One region of the Peribacillus sp. NJ11 genome, then DNA from elsewhere that is predicted to be linked to it. Evidence: riboswitches for the same ligand, from Rfam matches in the RefSeq annotation. Region 1 holds a riboswitch; the other holds the start of a gene.
What was found. A riboswitch is a leader RNA that binds a small molecule or an ion and turns the genes downstream of it on or off. The one in region 1 is predicted to bind cobalamin.
Positions count from the first base shown of each region.

Region 2: linked by a shared signal. The riboswitch ahead of QUF86_RS21160 ((2Fe-2S) ferredoxin domain-containing protein) and the one ahead of metE (5-methyltetrahydropteroyltriglutamate--homocysteine S-methyltransferase) in region 1 are both predicted to bind cobalamin.

Region 1 is NZ_JAUCFO010000001.1:348,598-354,488, reverse strand. Features, by position in the region: gene QUF86_RS01775 (ABC transporter permease) at 1-598, shown strand, start outside; gene QUF86_RS01770 (acyl-CoA thioesterase) at 640-1,128, opposite strand; gene metE (5-methyltetrahydropteroyltriglutamate--homocysteine S-methyltransferase) at 1,125-3,431, opposite strand; cobalamin riboswitch at 3,586-3,777, opposite strand; gene QUF86_RS01760 (potassium channel family protein) at 4,035-4,454, shown strand; gene bcp (thioredoxin-dependent thiol peroxidase) at 4,517-4,987, shown strand; gene QUF86_RS01750 (aminopeptidase) at 4,999-5,891, shown strand, end outside.
Region 2 is NZ_JAUCFO010000001.1:4,307,173-4,313,063, forward strand. Features, by position in the region: gene QUF86_RS21140 (precorrin-8X methylmutase) at 1-614, opposite strand, end outside; gene cobK (precorrin-6A reductase) at 630-1,397, opposite strand; gene QUF86_RS21150 (sirohydrochlorin chelatase) at 1,394-2,338, opposite strand; gene cobJ (precorrin-3B C(17)-methyltransferase) at 2,357-4,012, opposite strand; gene QUF86_RS21160 ((2Fe-2S) ferredoxin domain-containing protein) at 4,027-4,395, opposite strand; cobalamin riboswitch at 4,545-4,733, opposite strand; cobalamin riboswitch at 4,939-5,134, shown strand; gene QUF86_RS21165 (hypothetical protein) at 5,118-5,276, shown strand; gene QUF86_RS21170 (energy-coupling factor ABC transporter permease) at 5,310-5,891, shown strand, end outside.

The sequences.
Region 1 (5,891 bases):
CATTTATGGATTCTTCCTTATCCCATTCGCCCTTTTTTCAGCCTTTTTCAACATCTGGGATTTTAATGATCGCTATATCGTCAAAGGTGAAATGGATCGGATATTAACAAGACCGATACATAGTCTCTTTCAAGTCATCTTAGAAAGAATCGAGCTAGAATCGTTGTTTGGCGTTGTGACCGGTTTGATCATTATATTCTATTCGGGGGCTTCATTGGATCTGGAGCTTGCGTGGTATGACCCGATTCTTTTCATCATTTTTGCAATAGGAGGGGCCCTTGCTTATGCAGCCATATTCGTAGCGATAGCAAGCATTGGGTTCTGGTCGGATGCGAAAACATCCATCATGCCAATGATGTACAATATCGGGAACTACGGTCGCTATCCTGTTGATATTTATAATAAGGTCATTCGTTTTATCCTTACATGGGTGCTGCCATTCGCGTTTGTTGGTGTTTATCCGGCATCTTATTTCCTTAGAAAAGAAGAGTGGTATGCATATGCATTTGCCACACCTGTAATCGGGGTTGCCTTTTTCATGATATCCGTTTTCATATGGAATCAAGGAGTGAAGAGGTACCGTGGGGCAGGAAACTAAAAAAAACCCTTCAACAGTATTCATGTTGAAGGGTTTTTTGTTTATTTGCGTTTATTTTTTCTTTCAATATATCTTGCTTGTGCTTGAACATATTGCTGCTTTTCCTCTTCCGTTTCCGGAATGACCTGAGGTACGATTGTCGGCTTACCGTATTCGTCAATGGCCAGCATCGTTAAAAAAGCGCGTGCCGTAAGCTGCTTTTCACCTGTTAATAAGTTCTCACGCTCCACTTTCACGAATACCTCCATTGATGTGCGATGGGCACAAGTGACATAAGCTTCAAGGTTAATTGCGTCCCCTGTCTTGATGGGGGCCAAAAAATCAAAAGAGTCGCTTGAAGCAGTCACAACGGGTTTTCGGCAATGGCGCATAGCTGAAATACAGGCTATTTTATCAACATAAGCCATTACTTTCCCGCCAAAGATGGTATTATGATGATTCGTATCCGGTGGAAAAACAAGGTCGGTTAGGAAAGTCCGTGATTGCTGTGTTGGATGGGCATTTGATAAGCCGCTTTCCTTTTCAATCATTTGCCTGTTGTTTGGGCTAAAAGATTTTCACGGACGATTATTGCTGCTTCGACCATGTTTTTCAGGGAAGCGACGGTTTCCGGGATACCCCTTGTTTTCAGGCCGCAGTCGGGATTGATCCAAAACTGGTCTTTATCCAATACTTTGATGCCCCGTTCAATCATATCGACCATTTCTTCCACTGCTGGAACTCGGGGACTGTGAATATCATACACACCCAGGCCAATACCTTTTTCATACGTTTTTTCCTCGAATGCGGAAGCAAGCTCTCCGTGGCTACGGGATGTTTCGATGGAAATTACATCGGCATCCAAGGAAGAAATGACATCCATGAAACTGTTGAAGTCGCAATAGCACATATGCGTGTGAATTTGCGTTGTATCCTCCACGCTTGATGTGGATATCAAGAACGAATTCACAGCCCAGTTCAAATACTCATCGCGATCGCTTTTTTTCAATGGTAGACCTTCCCTAAGTGCAGGTTCATCAACTTGGATCATTTTGATTCCAGCCGATTCCAATGCAATGACTTCTTTTTCCAAAGCAAGTGCCAGCTGGTAGCAAACATTCTCCCTGGAAATATCATCACGGACAAATGACCAGTTCAAAATCGTGACAGGACCTGTAAGCATTCCCTTTACGGTCTTCTTCGTCAGTGATTGTGCGTATACACTTTCCCTGACTGTCATCGGTTCGATGAAATGGATGTCACCATAAATGACTGGTGGTTTTACGCAGCGAGACCCATAGGATTGTACCCAGCCCTTTTCTAGAAAGACAAATCCGCCTAACTTATGACCGAAGTATTCAACCATATCCGTCCGTTCGAATTCCCCGTGTACGAGAACGTCCAAGCCGATTTCTTCTTGAATGTCGATCCACCTGCCGATTTCTTCGTTAATGAATGTTTCATATTGCGCAGCGCTCCATTCTCCTTTTTTGAATTTCCCGCGTGCTTGCTTAACTTCAAATGTCTGGGGGAAACTACCGATCGTTGTTGAAGGTAGAAAAGGCAATTTGAAAAATTCCTGTTGTTTTTGGTAACGTCCTTTAAATGGAAGCTGACGTCCAACATGCTCTGATTTAGCCTTTTCGACACTGGATTGTACACTCTTATGATTCCGTGCATTTGAACTAGCTAACGTCTGAACCGTTAATTTATTAGCATCGACCTTATCGGCGATTGCTTCAAAGCCCTGATTATTCCCTTTGACCAAGAGTGTTATTTCTTCAAGTTTCTCATCGGCAAAAGCAAGGGTTTTTTTCACTTCTTTTGAAACGGCGGTTTCATTACGAACGGTCACTGGAACATGAAGCAGGGAACAAGAGGGTTGAAGCCAGATTTGGTCTTCGGCTACTTTTTTCTTTAGAGTGTCGATCAATTGAATCTTTTTCGATAAATCAGAAAGCCAAATATTTTTTCCATCTATCACACCTGCACCAAGCACTTTGTCCTTCGGGAAGCCGGATGCTTCAAGATTACTTAGATTCCTTCCTTTATCATGTACAAAATCAAGACCGATTCCCTGAACTGGTAATTCGATGACTTCTTGGTAGTGTTCCACGGCATCAAAGTATGTTTGCAGCATGATGTTCAGGTTTGGTGCTGCTTCATTCAGTTTTTCATAGAGGTAAGTAACAGTTTGCATATCATCTTTGGAAATGGATGAAACAAGAGAAGGCTCGTCCATTTGAACCCACTTCACGCCTTCTTGCTCCAACTCTTGCAGGATTTGCGTATATAGGGGAAGCAGGCTCAGGATTATGCCAGGGATATCTTGTTTTTTGAAGCCTTTGGAAAGGGAGATGAAAGTATAAGGTCCGATTAACACGGGCTTCGTTTCAATCCCTAGCTTTTCCTTGGCTTCCCGATATGCTACAAGTGGTTTATTTTCTGTTAAAGTCAGCTGTGGCAGTTTTAATTCAGGGACGATATAGTGATAGTTCGTATTGAACCATTTCGTCATTTCGGAAGCGACCTCATCATTGTTCCCGCGAGCCATTGAATAATAAACGGAAAGGGGAACGCTTCCGCCTCCATAGGCAGAGTAACGTTCAGGAACAAGACCGAACATGACGGACATATCGAGCATTTGATCATAGAAAGTGAAGTCGTTGACAGGAATGATATCAATGCCTTGATCTTTTTGTTTTTGTAAGTTGCCTAATCGGATGGCTTTTAGTTGTGCCGTGAATTTTGGTTCATCGATTTTCCCGGACCAATATGCTTCCAATGTACGTTTCCATTCACGATCTTCCCCGATTCGCGGGTACCCCAAATTACTGCTTTTCAAAATTCTCATCCTCCTAATTTCCTTTGATTTGTTTAAAAACAATAAAAAAAGCACCCCTAACCGTCAAAAAGAGAAAGTTAGAAATGCTTAAAATAAAGAGACATGCAGAATGCCCCTTATAATTATAAGGTCCCTAACACCTCCCTATCTCCCGTAGGTTAAAACAGTGTTGTCGAAATAGGCAGGTCTCCTGACTTAGGGAATATCATTAGCAGCGAGCCTTCCCGATCCGTGGACCAGTGGCATATTGGATGGCGCTAACATTCCCATTACAGTGGCGGGACCGTGCCGGAATCAAACCGGGCTTCCCTTTTAATCCTAATGAAAATTAGGAACCTATTTCCACATATGAAATTTCACTAAACCTGCTGATAAACTGATTGCAGGCACCAAATATTTATAAAATAAAAACTATTATAAAAATTTAGACAATCTTAACATATCCGACCAAAAGGGTCAACATGAAAAAAATCGGGAAACGTTCCCGGTTTTTTGACAAATGCCTTTAGGGTGTGTGAGTGATAAGGCTGAAGTCTGTTCCTAAAAAAGAATATATTGTTAGGACAGGGAGTATGTATAAAGGAAGTAGCGTTTTGAAATGGGGCGTAGGGGATGACTTTCTACATCTTGATTGCAGGAATCATTTTTTGCATGGTGATGAGCATTCGGACGTTATTTCTTGTTGAGTCGGGAGGAAAGAAGTTTTCTCTGGAGGATATGCTGTGGCTTGGCAATTTATATGCGACGATATTAGTTGGATTTGCACTGATTTATTTATTATACGAGCTTCAGAATCATTCGGTGATTCTTGATATGGGCAATCGATTGGATGGCACGTTCTATGAACAGTTGAAGACTTCTTTTTATTTTAGCGCAATGACCATGTTTTCTGTAGGGTATGGAGATATAGCCCCAATTGGCATGGGCAGGATGATAGCTACCATTCAGGCTTTCATCGGGTACACACTCCCGGCAGCGTTCGTGATTCGGACGGTGATCGATCTGGAGCATAAAGAGAGGAAGGATAAATGAAAGTTGTGTTTCTTTCGATTATTGGGTACTCTTACCATAATGAAGGAAATGGAGGATTCAATATGACTGTTAAAATTGGAGAAAAAGCACCTGATTTTCAACTCCCTGCAAACAATGGTGAAATGGTTTCCCTATCGGATTTTAAAGGGAAATACATCGTTTTATATTTTTATCCAAAAGACATGACGCCAGGATGCACGACGGAGGCCTGTGATTTCCGGGACCACAATGAACAATTCGAGGAATTGAACGCTGTCATCATTGGTATCAGCCCAGATCCGGCGGCACGTCATGAAAAATTCATCGAAAAACATGGATTGCCTTTTCTGCTGCTAGCTGACGAAAACCATGAAGCGGCTGAATCATTTGATGTGTGGCAATTGAAAAAGAATTTCGGCAAGGAATATATGGGCATTGAACGTTCAACTTTCCTGATTGATAAGGCAGGTAAAATAGTCAAGGAATGGCGTAAAGTAAAAGTCAAAGGCCACGTCGAAGAAGCGCTTGAAACTCTTCGAGACCTAGAAAAATAAGGGACAGGCAGATGAAGGATGAACGAATAACGAAGCTTGCGGCCAGGCTGATTCACCATTCGATACAATTACAGCCAAAAGAGAGAATCCTCATCCGGGGCCATATCAACACGAAACCGTTGTTGAAAGAGCTGATTGATGAAATATACAGAGTGGGTGCTTATCCATATATAGAACTCGAAGACGATGAGATTAGCCGACATCTGTTACAAGGGAATGTGAAGGAACAACTTGATACATCATCGCAATGGGCTTTGAAGAAGTATACGGATATCGATGCGGTCATCATCATCACCAGTGAAGAAAACGACGTGGAAATGACTGATGTTCCCATCGAGAGGCACCGTATTCAAGGGGAAGCTATGAATTCTCCCACTCTTTTCTATGTAAACAACCGACGGTGGGTCTTACTTAATTATCCCACCAACGCATCAGCGCAAAAAGCCGGCATGAACTTCGACAGGTACCAAGACTTCCTTTTCAAAGTATGCACTATGGATTACGGGAAAATGGAGGCGGCATTGAAACCGTTAAAGCAATTGATGGAACGGACTGACAAAGTCAGGATCGTTTCACCGGGGACAGATTTGACTTTTTCCATCAAAGGTATGCCGGCCATCATATGTGCCGGAAAAAAGAATTTACCTGATGGGGAAGTGTTTACGGCACCCATAAAAGAGAGCGTCAATGGAAGGATATCCTTCAACGCACCCACAACCTATGAAGGAATCACCTTTAGTGACATGGAATTAAACCTTGAAAAGGGGAAAATCATTAAAGCCATTTCCAATCAACCTGCCAAAATGAACCGGATTCTGGATATCGATGAAGGGTCCCGTTTTATCGGGGAGTTCGCAATTGGAATCAATCCTTACATATTAGAACCTATGGACGATACATTGTT
Region 2 (5,891 bases), 4.0 Mb from region 1:
GCTGCAACCGTGACAGTACTTCCACCTTTTCGGCCAATATTCGTAATGAATGGCACTTCTGTGATCTTAGCCAGTTCCTCTTTCGATTCCGCTGCAGAAACGAACCCAACAGGCATTCCAATAATTAAGTCCGGCTTTGCAATCCCTTCTTTAATAAGGCGAATGAGCTCAAGTAAAGCTGTAGGTGCATTGCCAATGGCATAAATGCCCCCTTCATTTTCCTTTACGGCTTTTTGCATCGAAATGATCGCTCTTGTCGTATTCAAACGTTTTGCTTCGACCATCACATCTGGATCTGAAATGTAGCAATGAACGTCCCCGCCGTGTTTTTGAAATCTTTTTTTGCCTGTACCGCTCTCGATCATTTGCACATCCGCAATGACATGTCTCCCTTTGCGAATGGCTTCCACACCAGCTTGAATGGCATTTGGATGGACGATGACACTTCTTCCCAATTCAAAATCAGCTGAAGCATGAATGACCCGGCGGACGATCTTCCATTCATCCTCAGAAAAATCATGATCGCCCATTTCTTCAGCTATCATTGAAAAACTATAATCATATATTTTGTCTGGATCTACCGTTAGTGGTTTGAAATCCGTTTTAAAATCCATCTTGCATTCCTCCTATTATTTATTCAACTGATTATTCAACTCGGCAATGACATGATTAAAACTGGAATGAACATTTTGATAGTCAACATCTGGCCTTGATATCATAATCGTCTCTATTCCACATTCCAACGCGGCTTCCAATTTCTCATCAACCGCACCGACCTTGCCACTTTCTTTCGTTATCATCAATGTGACGCCATACTGTTTATATAGGGCTTTATTTAATTCTTTGGAAAATGGACCTTGAATCGCAACGATATTTTTTTGTTCAATGCCTAGCTGAGCACATTTTTCCATATTATCCATGCGTGGCAGCATTCTTGCTATGACTCTGGTATTCTCGAGCCCTACCAATTCTTTTGCGAACACCGCTAGGGTTTTACTTCCGGTCGTGAGCATGATGACTCCCCGTTTTGCAGCAGCCAGCTTGGCAGCTTCCTCATAATCACGGACAACTATCAATTTGTCATTCTGAAACCGTTGGCTTTCACGCTCATAACGAATATAAGGAACATTTGCTGCCTTTGCTCCGTTAAGAGCGTTTTTGGATGCTTCTTCCGCAAATGGGTGACTTGCATCAACTACAGCCTGAAAACCTTTTTCAGAGATTAAAGAGGTCATATCCTCTGCAGTTAATCGGCCAATCCGGGTGGATATCCCTGCATCTTGCAAACTCTTCGCCGCCGACTCGGTTACAACAGTTGCCAAAACCTTGAATCCCACCTGCTGCATCTCAATCGCTAATTCCCGCGCATCACTTGTACCCGCCAAGAACAAAATCATTTTGACGTACCCACCTCTTGCCCATCGTGCTGATGGTCGTGGTCATGATGGTCGTGGTCATGATGGTCATGGTCATGGTCGTGATGGTCGTGATGGTCGTGGTCATGGTCGTGATGGTGATGATGGTGGGCATGTCCATGTTCCTCGACATATTTTCGATAGTTTTCCAAATCACGTGCCCCACTTGATCTGCCTTCACTAGCTTCAATTACTCGTTCTTGCAGAATGTTCTGTAAGGTTGGATGATACCCAAAATACTTCGCCAAAATAAATTCCCGATCAAGATATTGCTCTTGATAGCCTTTCAGCATATCCTCCATTCTTTCCATTAACACCCCCGTGAAGAGGAAATATGGCAGCATCACTATTTTTTTTGCCCCCAACCGGATGCATCGTTCAATGCCTTCATCAACATGCGGGTCTGTTACACCCATGAACGCTGTTTCGACCCATTTAACGTTTAATTTTTCCCATAATAATCGTGAAATTTTATATATATCACTATTTGCATCAGCATCACTGCCCCCTCGGCCAATTAGCAATATTGCTGTCTCAGCCTGTTCCGAGGATGTATCGAAGCCGGCTTCCTCAAGTCGGTCTGTCAGGATCGTCAATACATCATGGTGGACCCCGATCGTTTGACCATATGTGAATTTCACTTCTGGATATTTGGTTTTCCCATCCTCTATTTCAGCTGGGATATGTAATTTCGAATGTCCTGCATGCAACAAAATGATCGGTATGACGATAACTTCCGTAGCCCCTCGTTTTACACAATTATCAATGCCTTTTGATATATTCGGTGTCGCAAATTCCAGGAAGCACGTTTCTACCAAAAAACTGTCATCCATTGCCGGAATCATATTTTTAATAAAATGAACGACTTCTTCGTTTCCCGAAGCCAGGCGGCTTCCGTGTCCTACAAACAAAACTGCTTTCATTTACTTTCCCCCTCTTGATTAGTCTTCACAAGGCGCAGGCTCTATGTTTATTTTGGGAGCAATGTCCTGATAAGAAAAATTCTGTATCTTTTTTGAACGTTTGAAGTATTTAAAAAGCCGCTCATTTGGATGGGCATTTTGCTTATACTCCCCGACAATGTCCGTAATCAATTCAACAAGCCGTTCCGGTTCAATGCCTTCAGCTACCGGCTGACCTGGATGGGCCGTTCTTCCAACCGGTTTAGCTCCAAGAAATAAGTCGAACTTCCCTTTTCGGAAGACAATCCCGATGTCATCCATCACGGCACTATAACAAGCCATTCCACACCCATTAAATCCGATGTTCAGTTCCTTAGGCATTTTCATTCCGCCAAGCACCCGGTGTATTTCATCCGCATATGGTATGGATTCCGCTTTTTCACCATCACAGAAATCACAGGCTTTTAACGTCAGTACATCTCCAATCGGCGATAATAGAAAGTTTGCTGATTGCAATTTCCCCGTAATGACTTCCGGGTCCGTTGTCGGGATCTTTAAAACGATCTTATGATTTGGCGTGTATTCCATCGTTCCCTTTTCCCCGACAACTTCCGCAAGTGTCATCATTTGTTTGGGAGTGAATTGTTTATTCGCCACACCTGGACTTACGGCAAGTTCGAATACCGACTCCATTTTTTGCTGGACAATCGGCTTAATGGATTGCTGAACGGTTTGACCCTTCACTCTTGACAAGGCTTCCATTGCCATTTCAAAAGAAGTGGACTTCTTTTCTGGAGCTTTTGTAAGTAATCCAACTCCTCCAGCAGACTTCGTAGAGGTTTCTTGCATGGAATCGGCTTCTTGATCTAATGCCCACGGTTCCGCTTCTTTTTGCAGACGCTGATGCGGCTTCAATGTTTGCTTTTCCGAATTCAATGTATATTTCCTCTGATAGCCTCTTGGTGTGATTATTTTGTCATCGTATAAAAAAGTGGATGAATTACCGATAATGACGGTGGTCAACATTCCAATATCGTGATTCAACATATCTTTCAAATTGGTTATGACAATATCCTGCCGATCGCGATAAGCACTTTTCACCAACCCGACAGGTGTATCTGGCGAACGGTAGCGAAGGAGAATTTTCTGTGTTTCAACAATTTGCCTAGTCCGCCTGCCGCTGCGCGGATTATAAAGCGCAATGACAAAATCAGCCATTGCAGCTGCTTCCACCCTTTTAGCGATTAGGTCCCAAGGAGTTAAATGATCACTGAGGCTGATCGTACACGAATCGTGCATGACTGGTGCCCCAAGTAAAGACGCACAAGAGTTGATTGCAGAAATACCAGGAATGACTTCAATGCCCACTCCAGTTTCTTCTTTCCAACCTTTTTCAATCAATACTTCATAAACCAACCCTGCCATCCCGTACACTCCGGCATCCCCACTGGAAATGACAGCCACTTTTTTTCCCAACTCCGCTTGTTTTACTGCTTCCTGAGCACGTGATACCTCTTCAGTCATCCCCGTACTAATGATCGTTTGATCTGTAAGCAGTCCCTGAATGAGTTCAACATAAGTTTTATAACCAATGATGTAGTCACTTTCTTGAAGGGCTTCGACAGCACGTTTGGTAATGTGTTCAAAATTCCCTGGTCCAAAGCCCACGACGAATAATTTACCGTTTGTACTCATTAAGACATCTCCTTTTACGATTTGTTCTTTGAAATACCCGTATGAGCAGGAAAATCCGGATTAGGCGTCATTTCCCCATCACTGAATTGGTAGATCATCTGTGGAACATATTCCCCATCTTCGATATTGCTGACAATCTCCCGACCGAAATCAGGCGTATCCACTCTATACCATTTCCCTTGGGGATAGGCAATCACAACGCAGGCATCCTTACATCTTCCGTTACAGCGTGTCCTTGTTGTATGAATTTTCAAATCCAGTCCCTTTGAAGTAATTTCATCGCGAATCGCTTGAGTTACTTCTTCCCCGCCCTTTTTCATGCAACTGCTTCCATTGCAAATCAACAAATGCGTATTTGTACCCTTCAAGTTCCAAGTAGTCATCTTCTTCCTCCTGAGTTCAGGGAAAAGGCAAAATAAAAAACCTTAACATAAGAGTCAAGGTTTAAAAAACTATATGAATGAGGAGCCCTCCGCAAATATGCTGAATCTCCCAAAATCGTCATAGTCCTTCTACCTTTCCCTCCGAAAAGTATCATACAATTTCAAAAGCAGGTTTCCTGGCTTACGCTTCATTTTACTTTGTCCCTTCCCGGCTTTAAGCCAGTGGTTATCGACAATTCATCAGCGTTTACAGTAGCGGGGGCTGCATCGGATTTTCACCGATTTCCCTATTATCCCTTGGAAATTCACACAAGAGCACTTTTAAAATGAAATATTTGGTTTTATTATACAATTATAGCTAACCTTATCTATCATATAACAACTTTAGCAAAATTCAATAGTTTATTCCGACTGTTTAGAAAAGTTTAATAGTGTAAATCCAGCCATAAGCCTTTCCTCTCTGCATTCTTAGTCAAAAAAAAAAAAAAAGAGAGTGTAGCTGGAATTATTTCTTTATGGTACACTATACGAGAATTTTCGAAATAATTACATAAGTTTTATGGTGTTGAATTTCTCGGAATTCAGCTTAAAAGGGAAGCCGGTGAAAGTCCGGAGCGGTCCCGCCACTGTAAAGGGAAGTCCTATTACGTTAACATTAATCCACTGTCAAATGAGATGGGAAGGATGTAACGGGACAATGAACCTAAGCCAGGAGACCTGCCATGAAGCGTGAAACTGTTTCAACCTACGAGGATGGGTGTGCGGATCAGGCAGAATGGCCCATATTGGTTTATGCTGCAAAATTCCTGTTCATTACGCACTTCTTTCTTTTGAGAGAAGTGCTTTTTATGTTGGGCGCCGCTTTTCTTCTAAAGTTTTGATCAGAAAAATTAAAGGTGTTGAAAGGAGAAAGAATGAAAAGAGTCAATTGGAAAATTCTTTATTTTGTCATTTTACTGCTTCTTGTCCCAAAACGTGCGATGGCCATGCATATCATGGAGGGCTTTTTACCAATTGAATGGGCCATATTTTGGTGGGCCGTGACCCTTCCATTTTTAATCTTGGGTTACCGGTCCATTAGGTCCAAAGTAAGGGAAAACCCAGAAACAAAAATGATGCTCGGTCTATCGGGTGCATTCGTATTCATATTATCTGCCTTGAAGATTCCTTCCGTTACTGGAAGTTCTTCACACCCTACCGGAGTTGGTTTAGGTTCCATATTATTCGGGCCATTGGCCATGAGTGTCTTAGGCTCCATCGTTCTATTATTTCAAGCTGTTCTACTGGCTCACGGTGGATTGACGACATTAGGGGCCAATGCATTTTCCATGGCTGTATGCGGACCTTTCATTGCTTACTTTGTCTTCAAGGGCGCAACTAAATTGGGGTGGTCTTTTTCGCTGGCCGTTTTCTTGGCAGCTGCTTTTGGCGATTTAGGAACCTATGTGGTAACTTCCGTTCAACTTGCACTTGCTTTTCCATCCGAGGTAGGTGGA